DNA from 4 places in the Staphylococcus delphini genome. Region 2 is predicted to be linked to each of the others. Evidence: riboswitches for the same ligand, from Rfam matches in the RefSeq annotation. Region 2 holds a riboswitch; each other region holds the start of a gene.
What was found. A riboswitch is a leader RNA that binds a small molecule or an ion and turns the genes downstream of it on or off. The one in region 2 is predicted to bind thiamine pyrophosphate.
Positions count from the first base shown of each region.

Region 1: linked by a shared signal. The riboswitch ahead of thiC (phosphomethylpyrimidine synthase ThiC) and the one ahead of EL101_RS11160 (thiamine phosphate synthase) in region 2 are both predicted to bind thiamine pyrophosphate.
Region 3: linked by a shared signal. The riboswitch ahead of thiO (glycine oxidase ThiO) and the one ahead of EL101_RS11160 (thiamine phosphate synthase) in region 2 are both predicted to bind thiamine pyrophosphate.
Region 4: linked by a shared signal. The riboswitch ahead of EL101_RS09430 (ECF transporter S component) and the one ahead of EL101_RS11160 (thiamine phosphate synthase) in region 2 are both predicted to bind thiamine pyrophosphate.

Region 1 is NZ_LR134263.1:308,459-312,598, forward strand. It holds gene cls (cardiolipin synthase) at 1-1,211, shown strand, start outside; TPP riboswitch at 1,915-2,018, shown strand; gene thiC (phosphomethylpyrimidine synthase ThiC) at 2,214-3,950, shown strand.
Region 2 is NZ_LR134263.1:2,367,838-2,371,977, forward strand. It holds gene EL101_RS11140 (YebC/PmpR family DNA-binding transcriptional regulator) at 1-10, opposite strand, end outside; gene EL101_RS11145 (ThiF family adenylyltransferase) at 86-1,090, opposite strand; gene EL101_RS11150 (thiazole synthase) at 1,090-1,857, opposite strand; gene thiS (sulfur carrier protein ThiS) at 1,861-2,061, opposite strand; gene EL101_RS11160 (thiamine phosphate synthase) at 2,062-2,652, opposite strand; TPP riboswitch at 2,730-2,838, opposite strand; gene EL101_RS11165 (Bax inhibitor-1/YccA family protein) at 2,857-3,477, opposite strand; gene EL101_RS11170 (LysM peptidoglycan-binding domain-containing protein) at 3,818-4,140, shown strand, end outside.
Region 3 is NZ_LR134263.1:2,736,270-2,740,409, reverse strand. It holds gene EL101_RS12875 (L-cystine transporter) at 1-1,209, opposite strand, end outside; gene thiO (glycine oxidase ThiO) at 1,284-2,390, opposite strand; TPP riboswitch at 2,481-2,583, opposite strand; gene EL101_RS12865 (DNA-binding protein) at 2,665-3,264, opposite strand; gene EL101_RS12860 (hypothetical protein) at 3,378-4,052, opposite strand.
Region 4 is NZ_LR134263.1:2,000,801-2,004,940, forward strand. It holds gene auxA (lipoteichoic acid stability factor AuxA) at 1-77, opposite strand, end outside; gene graF (glycopeptide resistance-associated protein GraF) at 442-573, shown strand; TPP riboswitch at 988-1,087, shown strand; gene EL101_RS09430 (ECF transporter S component) at 1,213-1,788, shown strand; gene EL101_RS09435 (ABC transporter ATP-binding protein) at 1,801-3,204, shown strand; gene EL101_RS09440 (energy-coupling factor transporter transmembrane component T family protein) at 3,201-3,992, shown strand.

The sequences.
Region 1 (4,140 bases), 740 kb from region 2:
AAGACTTTAAAAATAAACAGTTTAGTACAGATAATCCTGTAGTAGAGAAGCAGTCTGATTTGGTTGAAATGATGTTAACGCGAGAAGCGAGCTTTTTAAGTGAAAACAATCATGTCTCCATTTTTACAGATGGCCATGAATTATTTAATCGAATGAAACAAGACTTGAAAGAAGCGCAAAAATACATTCATATGGAGTTTTATATTTTAAATATGGATGGATTAGGCACTGAGATACTACAAATTTTGAAAGACAAAGCTCGGGAAGGCCTCGAAGTGAAGTTGTTGTATGATGCAGTCGGTTCTAAACAATTGAGAAAGTCAAAATTAAAAGGTTTGGTCGATGCAGGTGTGGAAGTGGAAGCCTTTTTCCATGCGAAAATCATTCCATTTATCAATTTCCGTGTGAACAACCGGAACCACCGTAAAAATGTTGTGATTGATGGCGATATTGGGTATGTCGGTGGCTTTAATGTCGGCGATGAATATCTCGGTTTAGATCAAAAAATGGGCTACTGGCGTGATACCCATTTGCGCATTCAAGGTGATGGTGTAGATGCATTACAATTAAGCTTTATTCACGATTGGAACTCGCAAGTCGATGAAGACCAACAGTTGAAATACATTTCACGCTATTTCCCGAAAAATGCGCGGAAAGACGGCAATGTTGCATTACAACTCGGGTTAAGTGGACCGGATCGCGAATGGCCACAACTGGAATTTGCTTATTTGAAAATGATTATGAATGCAAAGTCCACGATTTATATGCATTCACCTTATTTCGTGCCAGACATTGGTTATGTGAACGCCTTACGTATTGCCGCTAAAGCAGGTGTAGACATTCATCTCATCGTTCCTAACAAGCCAGATCAGCCGTTTGTGCACTGGGCGACATTAACGACAGTCGCACAACTGATGAAAGATGGTGTTAACGTGTACACGTATGAAAATGGCTTTATTCACTCTAAAATGATGGTCATTGATGGTGAAGTCGCATCGGTCGGTTCAGCGAATATGGACGAACGGAGCTTTAAATTGAACTTTGAAGTCAATGCGATTATGTATAACGAAGAGATTGCGCAAACATTAATTGAAGCATTTAAAGAAGATTTAAAAGTGTCGCAAAAACTGACACCAGAACGTTATGCCGCCCGCTCAAATTGGGTGAAATTCAAGCAGTCTATCGCAAAATTATTATCGCCTATTTTGTAAACCTAAGTGAAAAGTAAGGGGATGGAGATAAAAAGAATTGAATGCTATTGATACATTATTTTGTTTAACTTGCCCTCCCTATGATTTGTAGTTTTTGATTGCCTTCATGGCTTCGCGTTCTTAGGGGAGGTTGTGACAAAAGCGCTTAGGATTTGAGCAGAACCGAGCGATGAGCAAAATTGATTCCCAGCGCACCCATTCATTGTGGATTTTGGGAGCAGTACAGAAATCTCATGTGTAACAAAGATTTCGTCGTTCTGCCCCCGCAAGGCTGACTAGACTTCTCAAAAGCGAGCGCATTGAGAAGTCAGACAGCTACTGCGTTAAACACCTCCCACCAATAAAGTAAAGAGGCGACTGTCAGCATTATGCACGTATCCCCTCAGGAGTTTCAGCCTTCTGGGCAATCGTCAGTCAAACATAGGAAACTGAGGGCAAGTTTATGAAATCAAAAAAATCAATAGCATCAACTTTTAAAGTCCCATTGATCATCATTTTTTACCTGTTTTATAATTATAATTCAATCATAACCTGATAAGTAGTAGAAGAAGGGAAAACATAATATCCCATCCTCTCGTTTGTTTAGTAAAGTACAATCTCTAAATGAACCAAATGACAAAAATAAAACAATTAAATCAATTTTATGATAGTAATTGTCATTTTACATTTTTAGTGATACGATACTGTTGTAAAACTTAAATATGGAACTTGCTAGGGGTGCCATTAATGCGCTGAAAGAGGTGAACGCCTCAACCCTTTGAACCTGATCTAGATCATACTAGCGTAGGGAAGCAAACGAAACCTTCATGACTGACTGGTGTTCACTTGTCAGGCGGAATCGTGTCGTGATGCCACATACATGATTTCGGCTCACTTTTGACGCACTTTAATAAATTCGTTCGTTTTCGTACGCACTTTAGAATTATTCTGAGTGCGTTTTTATTTTGCCTATTATTTTCAGTGTTGTTAATGCCTCTTAGTGAAGTCAGAGGGGGTTATTGAATGAAACAAGAACAAATTGAATTGAAGAAAAATTTTCCGGCGAGTCAACGTATTTTTAAACAAGGCGAGGATGTGGATATCCAAGTCCCGTTTCGCCAAATCGCATTGTCTGAAACGGTAACTGAACAAGGGACAACGGAAAATGAACCTTTCGTTGTGTATGATACAGCGGGGCCTTATCATGATGACACGTATGAAGTCGATGTTACGAAAGGCATTCCAGCACTGCGCACAGATTGGATCGAAGCCCGTCAAGACGTCGAGCATTATGAAGGCCGTCGTGTGCAATCAATCGACAACGGTTACCATTCAGAAACACATAAAAATATTGTTGAACATCCATTCAAATATCAACCGAGACGTGCACAAGAGGGCAAACGCGTTACACAAATGTATTATGCGAAACAAGGTATCATCACTAAAGAAATGAAGTTCGTGGCAGCACGTGAAAATGTCAGTCCAGAATTTGTCAGAGGTGAGATTGCGAGAGGGCGCGCGATTATTCCGAACAACATCAATCATCCTGAATCAGAACCCATGATTATCGGTAAAAATTTTCAAGTGAAGATTAATGCCAATATCGGTAACTCTGCTGTATCGTCGTCCATTGAAGCAGAAATTGAAAAGTTAGTCTGGGCGATTCATTGGGGTGCTGATACGATGATGGACTTATCGACAGGTAAAAACATTCATGCGACACGGGAGTATTTAATCCGTAACTCGCCAGTTCCAGTTGGTACGGTGCCGATTTATCAAGCGTTGGAAAAAGTGAACGGTATCGCGGAAGACTTAACCTGGGAAATATATCGAGATACTTTAATTGAACAAGCTGAACAAGGTGTCGATTACTTTACGATTCATGCTGGTGTCTTACTCCGCTATGTGCCATTAACGGTAGATCGTTTAACAGGCATCGTGTCTCGTGGTGGCTCAATTATGGCGCAATGGTGTTTGGCCCATCACGAAGAAAGCTTTTTATACACGCATTTTGATGAAATTTGTCAAATATTGAACCGTTACGATATTGCGGTGTCATTAGGCGATGGTTTACGTCCAGGTTCGATTTATGATGCGAATGACGAAAGCCAAATTGCTGAACTGAAAACGTTAGGCGAGTTGACAGATATTGCTTGGGAACATGATGTCCAAGTGATGATAGAAGGGCCTGGGCATGTACCGATGCATAAAATTAGAGAAAACCAAGAGTTGGCAGACTTTTATTGTAAAGAAGCGCCATTTTACACACTTGGACCATTAACAACGGATATTGCACCAGCATATGACCACATTACATCCGCTATTGGTGCAGCGCAAATCGCAAGTCATGGGACAGCGATGTTATGTTATGTGACGCCTAAAGAGCATCTCGGCTTACCAAATAAAGATGACGTGCGTGATGGCGTCGTGACGTACAAAATCGCCGCACATGCCGCTGATATCGCCAAAGGATTACCAGGTGCGACAGATCGAGATGATGCGATTAGTAAAGCCCGTTTTGAATTCAGATGGATCGATCAGTTTAACTTATCTCTTGATCCTGAACGCGCACGTGCTTTTCATGATGAGACATTGCCAGCAGAATCAGCTAAAGTGGCACATTTCTGTAGTATGTGTGGACCGAAATTCTGTTCAATGCGAATTTCTCACAATATCCGTGATGCGCATAAAGACAAATTAGCAGGGATGCAAGAAATGGCCGAAGAATTTAAAGCACAAGGCAGTAAAATTTACCATTAATCGAAATCAGCACAAGAGCTAGGATGAAGTTGGATCCTGGCTCTTATTATTTTTGCTCACTTGATAGGCATACAAGTTTTGTGTTAAATAAAAATATCATTATTCTCTAAATGTTTTTCTGCAATACCCTACATCTAAAAACTTGAAATGGCAGAAAAAAGGTGTATGATTTTATTATCCGAAAATAGAA
Region 2 (4,140 bases):
TACGTCCCATGACTTCCATCTCGCTTTCAAATACTTTTTTGAGTACCCTTTATTATACATGTAAAATTTAGACTATGGCAACATTCTAAATAGGAATGGGGTGTTCAAACAGTTGTCGAGCGACGGATTGTGCCGTATGAATATCCTCTGCGCCATATACTAATAGCCGTCCATCTTGATACAATGTCATGTCACACGCTTCAAGTCGAAAGCGTTTAACGAAAGGATTATCAATCAAAATTGCAACTTCTTTACTTATCGCTGCTTCAAATTGTTCTGGAGCCAATCTAAACTGAAATACGCCACCACATAACAATTGCGTAGATTTGAGTTGTTTATTTTGTAGACGCATGAACTGATGCTGAGCACATACGGGACAGTCCGCTTCTTTAAGACTTTGAATCGAGATCTTTTTCACTTTACCTTGATGAATATCACTTGTTGTCATTTGGTAAGAAAAATCACCATGCATCAAGTAATAAAAGACTTCTGCCACGACAAAACTACTCGCCAAATGAACAGCGGGTGGCAAGACGCCGTTAAGGTCACAACTTTCCATCGTCTCAGGCACATCCGGCATCACACAATGTAAACAAGGACCGTCATGACTAATAGGAAAGACACTCAGCTGACTTCCCACAACTGCACCATAAATATAAGGAATATCCAATTTTCGTGTCGCTTCATTCACTAAATAACGTGTTTCAAAACGATCCAAGCCATCAAGTACGATGTCTGGTTGGAGTTCCTCGAGAATGCCTTCAATATTCCGTGCTGTCACTTCTTCGTATAACGGTTCGATTGTGACTTCATGATTCATCATCGCGAGTCGTTCCTTTAGCGCAAATACTTTCGGCTTCATCGCTTCAGCATCTGCTTCAACATAGCCGCTTTGACGATGTAAGTTAGATAGATGCACCACATCTTTATCGACGATGGTCAGTTTGCCGACACCACTTCTCACCAGTTGTTCTGCAATACCACTTCCCAAAGCACCGACACCGATGACAAAGACGTGCAATTGTTGTAACTGACGTTGGCTCTGTTCTCCAAAATGTGGGAAGCGGATTTGTCTATGATAGCGTGTCATTATAAAAAGCCTAGCCCCTCTGATGGACTTGATTGAACTGCATTATAACGAATCGGAATACGCCCTGCTTCATAGCTCAGACGCCCCGCTTCAATGCCTTTTTTCATCGCTTCGGCCATTTTCACGGGATCTTGTGCACGGGATACAGCTGAATTGAGCAAAATCGCATCTGCACCAAGTTCCATCGCTTCGGCACAGTCTTTTGCTGAACCAATCCCTGCATCTACAATGACCGGTACTTCACATTTTTCGATGATATAACGTAAATTCAATGGGTTAGTAATACCGCGTCCTGTCCCAATCGGAGAAGCAAGTGGCATCACCGCATGAACACCTAAACTTTCGAGTCGCTTAGCTAACACGACATCATCTGAAATGTATGGGCAAACAATATAACCCTTTTCTAATAAAATTTCACACGCTTTGTACGTTTCGAGTGGGTCTGGAAGTAATGTATCATCATCGCCAATCACTTCGACCTTAATCATGTCACACACGCCAGCTTCACGCGCTAATTCAGCAATACGCACCGCTTCTTCTGCTGTTTTTGCTCCTGCTGTATTAGGAAATGTCGTAAACTTTGATAAATCGACATTCGCTAGAGGGTTCGGTAAATTTCGGTCATATAAACTTATACGTCGCACCGCAAATGTGAGCACTTCTGTTTCTGATGCTTCAATCGCCTTAGACTGGATGGCTTCGTTTTCAAATTTGCCTGTTCCTAAAAATAATCTCGAGTTGAATGTTAAATCTCCAATTTTAAACATCTGTTAACCGCCTCCTACAAATTCTAACACTTCTAATCGATCATCTTGCCGTACTTCAGTTGTGGCCCATGCCGAACGTTTCACGACTGTTGCATTACGTTCGACTGCCATCCGTTTCGCTTCAATACCGTAATGGTCTAAAATGTCTTGTACCGTTGTGCCTTCTTCAAATTGTTGCCGTTCTCCATTTACAAAAACTTCCATTCATTTCACCTTCTTTAATGACCAATTATCAATCATCTTTTCAAACTGTTGAAGCTTATGTCCAAATGCACTGCTCATACACGCAATTCCTGTAAAATGAGACGATATCTGTTGTACTGTGTCAGCTGTGATGCCTCCCAATGCCACTACTGGAAAATCAATAGCCAAAACTTCATCCATTTCAAGTTGTGTGCGCGGTGGCAAGTCAGGTTTTGACGAAGTGGGAAAAAGGTGTCCGAATAACACAAAATCTAAATGTTGCGCTTTTGCATTACGAACCATCGCTGCTGAATGTGTCGACATACTCACTTGATAATGCGGGTGTGCTTCTTTTAATGATGCAGCACGTTGATCCCCCTCTTTAAAATGCACATTTGAAATGCCGAGTTCTGCCGCTAATGCTATGTCCGTATGTATGATGACTTTAGATTTTGGAAAGTCGTTCGCCAATAATCGGATGAGCCATTGCTTGAGTGCGTGTCGATTCATTGGCGTCCGTATAATGACACCTGCGATCCGATTTTCAATAACACAGAGTCTTTTGATATGCCAGTCGTCTAATACAACATACGGTGTAATCACAATGATCATCGCCTTATCCCTCCCTTGCTATTTACAATAAAAAAACTACTTCCCCATTTTTTACAACAGAAAAGTAGCCTCACTTGACACGAATACAGCCACTTTCCTACGCCAGTACGAACTGGATCAGGTTCAGGAATTTTGAAATCAACATTTCAATCTCAGCCATTATGAACGGCACTTCCAGTGGATTGTTTCAAATATGCAATTGTTTTATCGTTTCATGATACGAGCTAATTCTAACACATAACGAATAATGTGGAAAAGGTTTATAAATAAATTAAAGCCTAATTCTCGTGGTGAAAACTGACCTCGCTTCATACGATTGAAGTCATAAAGTGTATACAGTAAAAATAGTAATAACCCGACAACTGCAATGATCATGTAATAAACTGGGCTGTGAATCCACCAACCTACAAGACCTGCTAAAATCAGTGCGATTAATGTCACAAATAAATATCTTCCTAAGCTCGACGCATCTTTAATCCAAAAATAACCGAGGATACCAAAAATAACGAATCCAGACACGGCTAAAATCACCATATTGAAAAATAAGCGCGCGCCTAAGTCTTGTAATGTATACATAAATGCCGCATAAGATAATAATCCGACGACAATCGTATAAATGTGAGAAATAATCGGGCCACTAAAGCGCACACGTTGAAATACCATTGATGCTAAGATTAAGACGAGTAGTCCGATAGAGAGTGGTTGTCGCCAAGCTATCGGTAAAAATTGTCCGAAATATGTTGAAATCCCAAAAATCAGCCAATAATACATAAAAAACAACCATACTTTAGCATAAGCAGAACGGGATTGATTTTGTGTTGCCATCTCATTTTGCCTCCTTTCCTTCTATTTTACGATATGTTACAGCAGAATCAAATGTAGAAATGATACAACTATTCCATTGAGAAACGATACATTTATATTACAAAAACTTTAATTATCTCAAAAGATTTGCAAGTCAAATTTTCTACAAATTGGATAGTGACAACATTTAAGTACTATACGATAACACAACTATATTTTTTGCAATATTACAGATTCGTAACATCTCCCCTATATGATTATATTTTTGTTATCATAATGATTGAATTAATAATCAAATTACACATTTCGTTATTCATTGCTCAACAGATATTATCATTCGTGTAAATAAGGAGGCAATACATTGAAAAAACTCGCATTTGCATGTACGTTGACTTCAGGTGCGGCAGCCGTCGCTATGTTCAATCATCAAGATGCCGACGCGTCAACACAATATACAGTCCAATCTGGTGATTCACTTTGGTCCATCGCGCAAAAATATGGCACGACAGTTGATGCACTTAAGCAATCCAATCAATTACAAAACAACATGATCTTCCCAGGCCAAGTCTTATCTATCGGTGGCGGCAGTGGTGCGCAATCTTCTGCGACTGTACCACAACAAACTGGAGGCGCATACACTGTACAAGCTGGCGAATCTTTAAATATTATTGCCACAAAATATGG
Region 3 (4,140 bases), 370 kb from region 2:
CAATGCAGATAAGACCAGGATTGAAGCGAATGTTGCACCGCCCCCTACACCTGCTACACCGAATGAACTTAACACGACAACGATAATGACTGTCACAATAAATTGTAGATTCACTTCAACACCCGCGACAGGTGCGACCATGATTGCAAGCATTGCAGGGTAGATTCCCGCACAGCCATTTTGTCCGATAGATAGTCCAAATGAGCCCGAGAAGTTTGCGATAGCTTGAGGCACACCTAGACGATTCGTTTGCGCTTGTACGTTTAATGGCAATGTACCAGCACTTGAACGCGAAGTGAATGCGAATAAAATAACTTCGGCTGTTTTCTTCACATAATGTACTGGATTGACACCAATAACAGCTAAAATGATTAGGTGAATGATGTACATTGTAATGAGTGCTGCATACGACGCAATCACGAACTTACCGAGTGTCCAAATCGCAGCAAAATCACTCGTCGCAATTGTGTTAATCATAATCGCTAAAATCCCATAAGGCGTTAGGCGTAAAACAAATGTGACGATAGCCATGACAAGTGCGTAAATGGCATCAATACCGCGTTTTAAAGTTTGACCATTTTCAGGTTGTTTACGTGCGACACGTAAAAATGCAAAGCCTACAAATGCGGCAAAGATCACGACTGCAATAGTAGAAGTTGCACGTGCACCAGTGAAATCTAAAAATGGATTTGACGGTAACAATTCTAAAATTTGTGTTGGCAATGTTGTTGCAGTAAGCCCTTTCGCTTTATCAGTAATTTCGGCGCTACGAGCATTTTCTGCCTGACCTAAGTCAATACTAGAAGCATCTAAATTGAATGCGAGTGCATAGATAATACCGATAATCGCTGCAATCGTTACGGTACCAATCAAAAACATGAAGATTAAGCTGCCGACTTTAGCAAACTTTTCTCCAATTTCAATTTTCGTAAATGCCGCGACGATAGAAACAAAAATCAGTGGAATGACAATCATTTGTAGCAATGCAATATACCCATTCCCAATTAAGCCGACCCAATCAGTTGTTTGTGTCGTCACTTGACCTTCAACGCCATAAATGAGGTGGAGGAGGAGGCCTAATACGATACCTAAACCTAGCGCAAAGAACACACGTTTAGGGAATTTGACATGTTTTTTCGCCATCACCCACAGGCTCAATAAGGCGAGAAGAAAAATAATTAAGTTAATAATAATTAAAAATATAGACATACATACGCTTCCTTTTTAATTCCGACTTATATAATAGGATAATAGTAAGGAAACGTAAAATCAAGATATATTTTTTATATTTGCTTAATTTTAGGTGTAAATGGAGCGAGCTGACGTTGGGCTTCGCTATCCTCGTCAACGAGTTGTGCCATCAGTTGTCCAGCAATGGGTGACAGTAAAATCCCGTTACGATAATGCCCTGTCGTCACAAACAGTTGAGGTGCAATTTCGCCCATAATAGGGATTTCATCTTCTGTAATGGGACGAATCCCTGTCCAAGTTTTAATGACATGGTGTGATCGTAATGCGGGAATCATGTTCAAACTTTCTCGGTCAAGCCACGCAAGGTTATCGTCATTGTTGTCAGTGTCCCAACAATCATAATCAGATGTTGCACCAATTAAGAAGCGATTCGGCAATTTTGGGACGATGTAACAGCCGTTCATATTAAAAATCGTTTCTTTTAAACCGGCGTAATCAGACGCAATCAATTTGACGTCACCTTTAACAGGATGTGTCGGTAATTCGAAACCTAATTGTTGAAGCAATGCGCCGCTCCATGCGCCAGCTGCAATAATGAGTTCGTCAGCTTCAAAAGTGCCTTTTGACGTCTTAATGCGGTAACAATGATGGTGTCGCTGTAACGAGTAAACCTCCGTATGGGTCATTAATTCGATATGGGCACGTTCCATGACCGAAGCAATAAGCGCTTGTGTGTAAAGGTTCGCATTAATTTGGCCGTCGTCTTGAATTTTGAACGCGGCACTTTGTGATGGATCGAGATGGGGAAACCGTTGCGTTAATTGTTCCGTAGACAGTTGGGTGACGGTGTGGTCATGATGGTGTAAAAAATCGAACTGTTGACGGACGGCTTGGACATCTTGAGGTTGAGAAGCGACTTTGATGAGTCCATGCTGTTGATATTCGATATGAATCCCCGTTTCGTGCTCCAAGGCTTGGGCTAATTCAGGCATCATCGCACGACTTTTCATTGCAAGTCGATAAAGTGGGGTATCTTCAAAAAATTCATTTTGTGCGCCTAACATACCACCCGCAGCATAAGACGCGTTCATTCGTGGGGTGGAGCGATCAATGATACGGATGTGACGATGTTTGGCATCGAGTTGGCGTGCAATAGATAACCCCATAACACCTGCACCAATAATCAGGGTTTGTTTCATAAAAAAAGACCTCCTGCATAAAAGGATGCAAGAGGAAAGCATATATGATTAGAATAATGTGACTACGCATCATTCATCTTGAGACTATTTCGTCGTCATATTGCGCTTCCCTTCGTTGGTTCTAACCACGTCAGGTTCAAAGAGTTAAGATACCATCTTTCTCAGCTCACCTCGAGCACCCCTAGCTTATGTTTTTTATTGATTATTCATGAGTATTACTCAAACGGACGTTAAATCCAAACTTTTACATTTTTTAGCTTATCATCAATGTTGCTTAACCACCAAATAAACGTTGGAAGAAACCTTTTTTCTCGTTGCGGTGAATCGTTTCCGCAAGCTCTTGATGTTCTTTTGTTTGGGTTTCAATGGTTTCTTGCGTTTTTGACAATTGCTCTGTTTGTTGTTGTTGCGCAGTAGTCAAAGCTTCAAGAGACTTGTTGCTCGTCTCCAACTGTGTATGTAACTGCTGATGTAATGCTTTAAGCTCTTCTTGTTGTTGATGCACTTGTGAGACCATTTGACCTAACATTTGACGTTCTTCACGCATTTGATTAATTTCGTGGCGCAACTCTTGAATCAATTGTGGCACTTGTTGGTCAGCAGGTAATTGTTGCTCGTTTTCTTTAACGATGACCTGTAAAAAGTCTTTTTCTTTTTCGAGTGCTTCGAAAGCAAGATCGTAACTATTCGTTTGTGCGACACGTTCAGCAATTTCTTGGAAGAGTTCGATATCTTCCTCTTTAAAGTCTGTCGCTTCACGTCCACGATATTCAGTCTTGTTTAAATGATAGCCGCGTTCTTCAAGATGTTGGACAATTTTACGGACTTGTTTTTCACTAAGCTCAGATCGTTGAGCAAATTCTTTTGTTAGCATATGCCATTAGGTCCTTTCTCTCATGTTTTTAGACTGTCGTTAGTGTGCGTTCAGTGACCCGTCAGTCTTACCTCTCTATCATTGTAACGGCTTTAACGGTTGATTTCAAGGGCTTAGGCATAAGGTTCTTTGCGCAAATCCATTTTAACGAGTAATGGATAAATGACATGTCTTGGAATACGGTTCGCAAAAACATATTTGATGATATAGGCAGATTTAATACTCGTACCGTAAATATCCTTTGTTAGAGGAATATTGGCTTTAATATACAACTCCATAGGGACCGGTTTACCATTGCGATTTAATGAAGGTTGTAAATAAGTCATATCACTTTGTTTTTCATAACCGTGTTGCACTAAAAAGCGACGACGGAATGCAATTTTATCAGCCGTTTCAGTGTCCACGTCGGGTGATTCAAATGTCGACTCAAACATAAAGAAATTCACATCTCGGCCGTGGAGTTGGTTAGAAATTTGATTCACATCTTTTTCGATTTGTTCAAGTGTCGCTTTAAGGTACTGTTCACAATTGTCACCGGGCTCACTCAAGAGATAGACTAAAAAGCCCACATTGGTGGTCGCTTCGTAATGCGCTGTCGCAAAACTGACAACTTCATCGTTTTCGATACCTACGAGAAAGACGAAATCATATTGTGTTTTTTCGGTTTTTAAGGATTGTTCAAATACGGACTCGTCTTCTGTTACGAGGGGGTCTAGTTTATCCATATAAAATTCTAATGCTGGGACATACCATGGATCTTGGGTTGATTGAATATGTACAAAATGCATGTCACTTCACCTCTCTTAATGGCTTTAGTATAGCATATATAGATCGAGAAATAGCACAATTAATGGGGGATAGGTAGGTCAATTTCCA
Region 4 (4,140 bases), 370 kb from region 2:
ATGATGCTTAATAAAATTGAAAGCACACCGATAATATAGCTATAAATCACTTCGGTGTATTTGTTTAACAAAGACATCCTCTCACCTCAAAGCTATTATATACGACCTCTTGTCACCTGTCTTTATATTTCAAAAATATCAGTCTTCAGAATGACCTATACATTTAATTCATAATACCATAATAAAACGGATTGATTTTCAGTTTCAAATATCTTAATTATCTATGTGTTATTTTCACATTAAAATTGATGCGTTAAGTATATCAAAATTCATTTACTTTTATACGAAAACAGGAGATAAATATTTAATATATCGCTGTAGCTAGGTGCATGTGATGTCAAAGCCTCATTTCTATTTACATTTAATGAAGTGACGATGTTTAGGTTGTGCACAGAAAGGTTATATTGAGGATACAAACAATTTGAAAGGTAGGCGTTAGCAATGGCTGAAAAAGATATTAAAAAAGCTGCAGAACAAGCGAAAGATAAAGAAAAAGAATTGAAAGATAAAACTGAAGATGCGAAAGACGGTGCAGAGAAAACGAAAGATGATATTCAAAAAACGTTTGAGTAATCTTTAGTTTTTGTTTGATGTGTGAGGAATGGGCTGATTATCGCCTATTCCTTTTTTTCGTTTTAAAGTATTGCTTTATGTTGAAGGTGTTGGCATTGTTTAACCAGCTTAATCCTTACATTCTTTTTTAACTCATTTTGACATAGACAGCGAAAGATTTTGAAAACTACGACTAGTGTTTTTCTTCAAATACTGTTTTTTATTCATACGCACGCATGTTGCATTGATCTAAAATTCATTTGGGGCACTGTCGTTTCCTTCTTTACGCATATGAACGCACAGTGAGGTCTTTCGTGTTCATTTTTCCAATATATGCATTTTTGATGGTTTGTAGTTTTTCAAATTTTGAATCATCAGTCGTTTGAAACCTTGACTTTTCAATATTCTAGGTGTACATTGACATTATCAATTAAATACGCACACTAGGGGTGTGAAAGCTGAGATGAGGTGTCACCTCAAACCCTTTGAACCTGAACTAGATGATACTAGCGTAGGAAAGTGTTTTGTTATGATATGAATATTGTGCGGTGGACTTTGTCTGTCATTCCAATAACGTATCCATAGATCAATGAGCACATGATGCGCCTATCTTCAGTTTAAGATATGCGTATTTTTTTAATTTTTGGGAGGAATTTACATATGAAAAAAGGCTTAACGTTGTCAGACATCCTCGTCACTGTACTCGTATCCGTGATCTTTGCAGTGATTTATAATTTATGGTGGGCTGTCACAAATACTTTACAGCCATTAGGTTTACATCTTGATCAATTGATGTATGGGATGTGGTTTAGTGCTGCAGTCGTTGCATATCTCATTATTCCTAAAATGGGGATTGCATTGTTAGCTGAATTTGCTGCAGGTGCGGGTGAAACAATTATGATGGGACGTTTTGATATCCCTACAATTATTTACGCTTTACTCCAAGGTTTGGCGTGTGAGATTATTTTTGCGATTTTCCGCTACAAATCACGTGCTTTTATGGTTGCTGTCCTTGCAGGTATGGCAGCCGCAGTCATTAGTTTACCTATAGACTGGTACTATGGTTACTTAAATGAAGTTGCGACTTGGAACTTAATTCTATTGATTGCTTTTCGTATTATCAGTGGTGCTGTATTAGCCGGTGTGTTCCCATACATACTCGTTAAGGCATTGGATCAGACTGGTGTAACCAAACTGTTTCGACCTGCTTCAAAAGACGATTACGATGCATTATAAGGGTGACTTATCGTGTTAAAAGTTAAAAATTTACGTTTAAAATACCCGAGTGCAGATTATAAAATTTTTGACGGGATTGACGTAGAAATCAAAGATAAAGAAAAAGTGCTTTTACTTGGGCCATCTGGTTCGGGTAAAAGTACGTTACTCAATGTGTTAAGTGGCATTGTGCCGAACTTAATTGATTTACCAATGAAATATGATGCATTAGAAATAGCTGACAATTCAGGTGTCATTTTCCAAGACCCGGATTCGCAGTTTTGTATGCCACAAGTGAATGAAGAGTTAGCCTTCATTTTAGAAAACCAACACATTCCGCGTCACGACATGGACCGCCGTATTCATGAAGCATTAAACTATGTCGGTCTGGATGTAAATCCAAAGCAACGTATTCATCAATTGAGCGGCGGTATGAAACAAAAATTAGCGATTGCGGGAACGTTACTTCAAGGGGCAGATACATTGTTTCTCGACGAACCGACTGCGATGTTAGATGTAGAAGCGACCGAAAATTTATGGAATCTTTTAAAGGATTTGTGGGAGGACAAGACGGTACTGATTGTCGAACATAAGGTGGAACATATTTGGCAACATGTCGATCGTGTCATACTGATGAATCATCACGGCCATATTATCCAACAAGGCACGCCTGAATATATTATGTCGCATTACGAAGCTTTATTAAGTGAGTACGGTGTGTGGCATCCAAAAGCTTGGTCGCATGCACCTATGCCCCAGCATCCCGTTCAATCTACTACTCAAAATTTTCATTTTTCATTCGAACAAGGCGCGATACAAAGGGGTCGTCGTACATTATATGAAGTAGACGCATTACATATTGGACCTGGAGAATGGATAACCCTCACCGGGAAAAATGGATCAGGTAAGACATCGCTGTTAGAGTCGATGATGCAATTGATACGTTATAAGGGGCACATGCATTACGGCGGGCAGAAATTAACTAAAATTAAAGATGCCGCGCAACATATGTTTTTAGTGTATCAAAATCCTGAACTGCAATTTATACAAAATAGTGTGTTTGATGAAATATGGGTTAATTATCACCATATGGACCCTGAACACGCGAAAGCAAAAACTGCAGAAATGTTAGCACTGCTTGATTTGGAGCACGTATCGAGCCAACACCCATTTGAACTCTCTATGGGTCAAAAACGTCGACTGAGTGTCGCTACCGCATTAAGTACCAATGCAGATATTATTTTATTAGATGAACCGACATTTGGCTTAGACAGTCATAACACGTTTAAATTAATTGAATTGTTCCAAAGCCGCATTGCGCAAGGTCAGACGATTTTAATGGTCACGCATGACGCACATATTATCGAACGTTACCCTACTCGTCGGATAGAAGTCAAAGAAGGCAAACTCTATGAAGTCGAGGAGGTGCGCACATGATTGAATCTTGGAAAACGCGTCACACGTTTATGGATGATGTGAATATCGTCACCAAATTATTTTTAGGTGTCGCACTTTTCTTCTTCATTATTTTCGTTCATCATTTTGACGTCATGATTTATCTTGCGACATTGATGCTCATTTTTATGTTACTTGTTGCAGGAACAAAGTGGAAAGTCGTCTTAACGTTCACATTGCTCGCAACGTTTTTCGCCCTCACCTCCTCATTATTCATGATTTTTTACGGTGATGGGCAACATGAGTTATTGAAATTCGGCTTCGTTAACATTACGAAGGAAAGTCTTGTGCGCGGGTTGCATCTTTCATTCCGGACGATGACTGTGAGTTATTTTGGATTGTCTATTGCCTTTACTTCTCAAGTCATTATGATTTTTTACAGCTTGATGCAACATTTAAAAGTGAAACCGAAAATTGCGTATGCTTTTATGGCGGCGTTTCGTATGATTCCTATCATGTTAGAATCACTTTTCCAACTCCGCAACGCTTTAAAAATGCGCTATCAAATGATTGATAACCGCAACTATTCAGGCTTCAAACGTCTGAAACATTTATTAATTCCATTGCTCAGTCAAAACATTAGAAAAGCGCATCGTCTATCTGTAGCGATGGAGAAAAAAGGCTTTAAAGATGGACCACGGACGTATTATTATCATGTCCCGTTTAGTTATAAAGACTTGATTCTGATTGTTCTTACTGTGGTCATCGTCATACTCGCATTTACACTCGCACAAGTGTTGCCGATAACTGGTATTACTGATGCACGTTAACCGAACTGAGATTTTGCGTTTTCATGATCTCGACGATGTGAAAAGGCAGGTCTAGATTTCCTTTTTAACTTTCCCGTTATTTCCATCTGCAAAGGAAATCGTTTCCCTTTATTGATTTTTAATAGTCAATAAAGGGATTTTTTATATT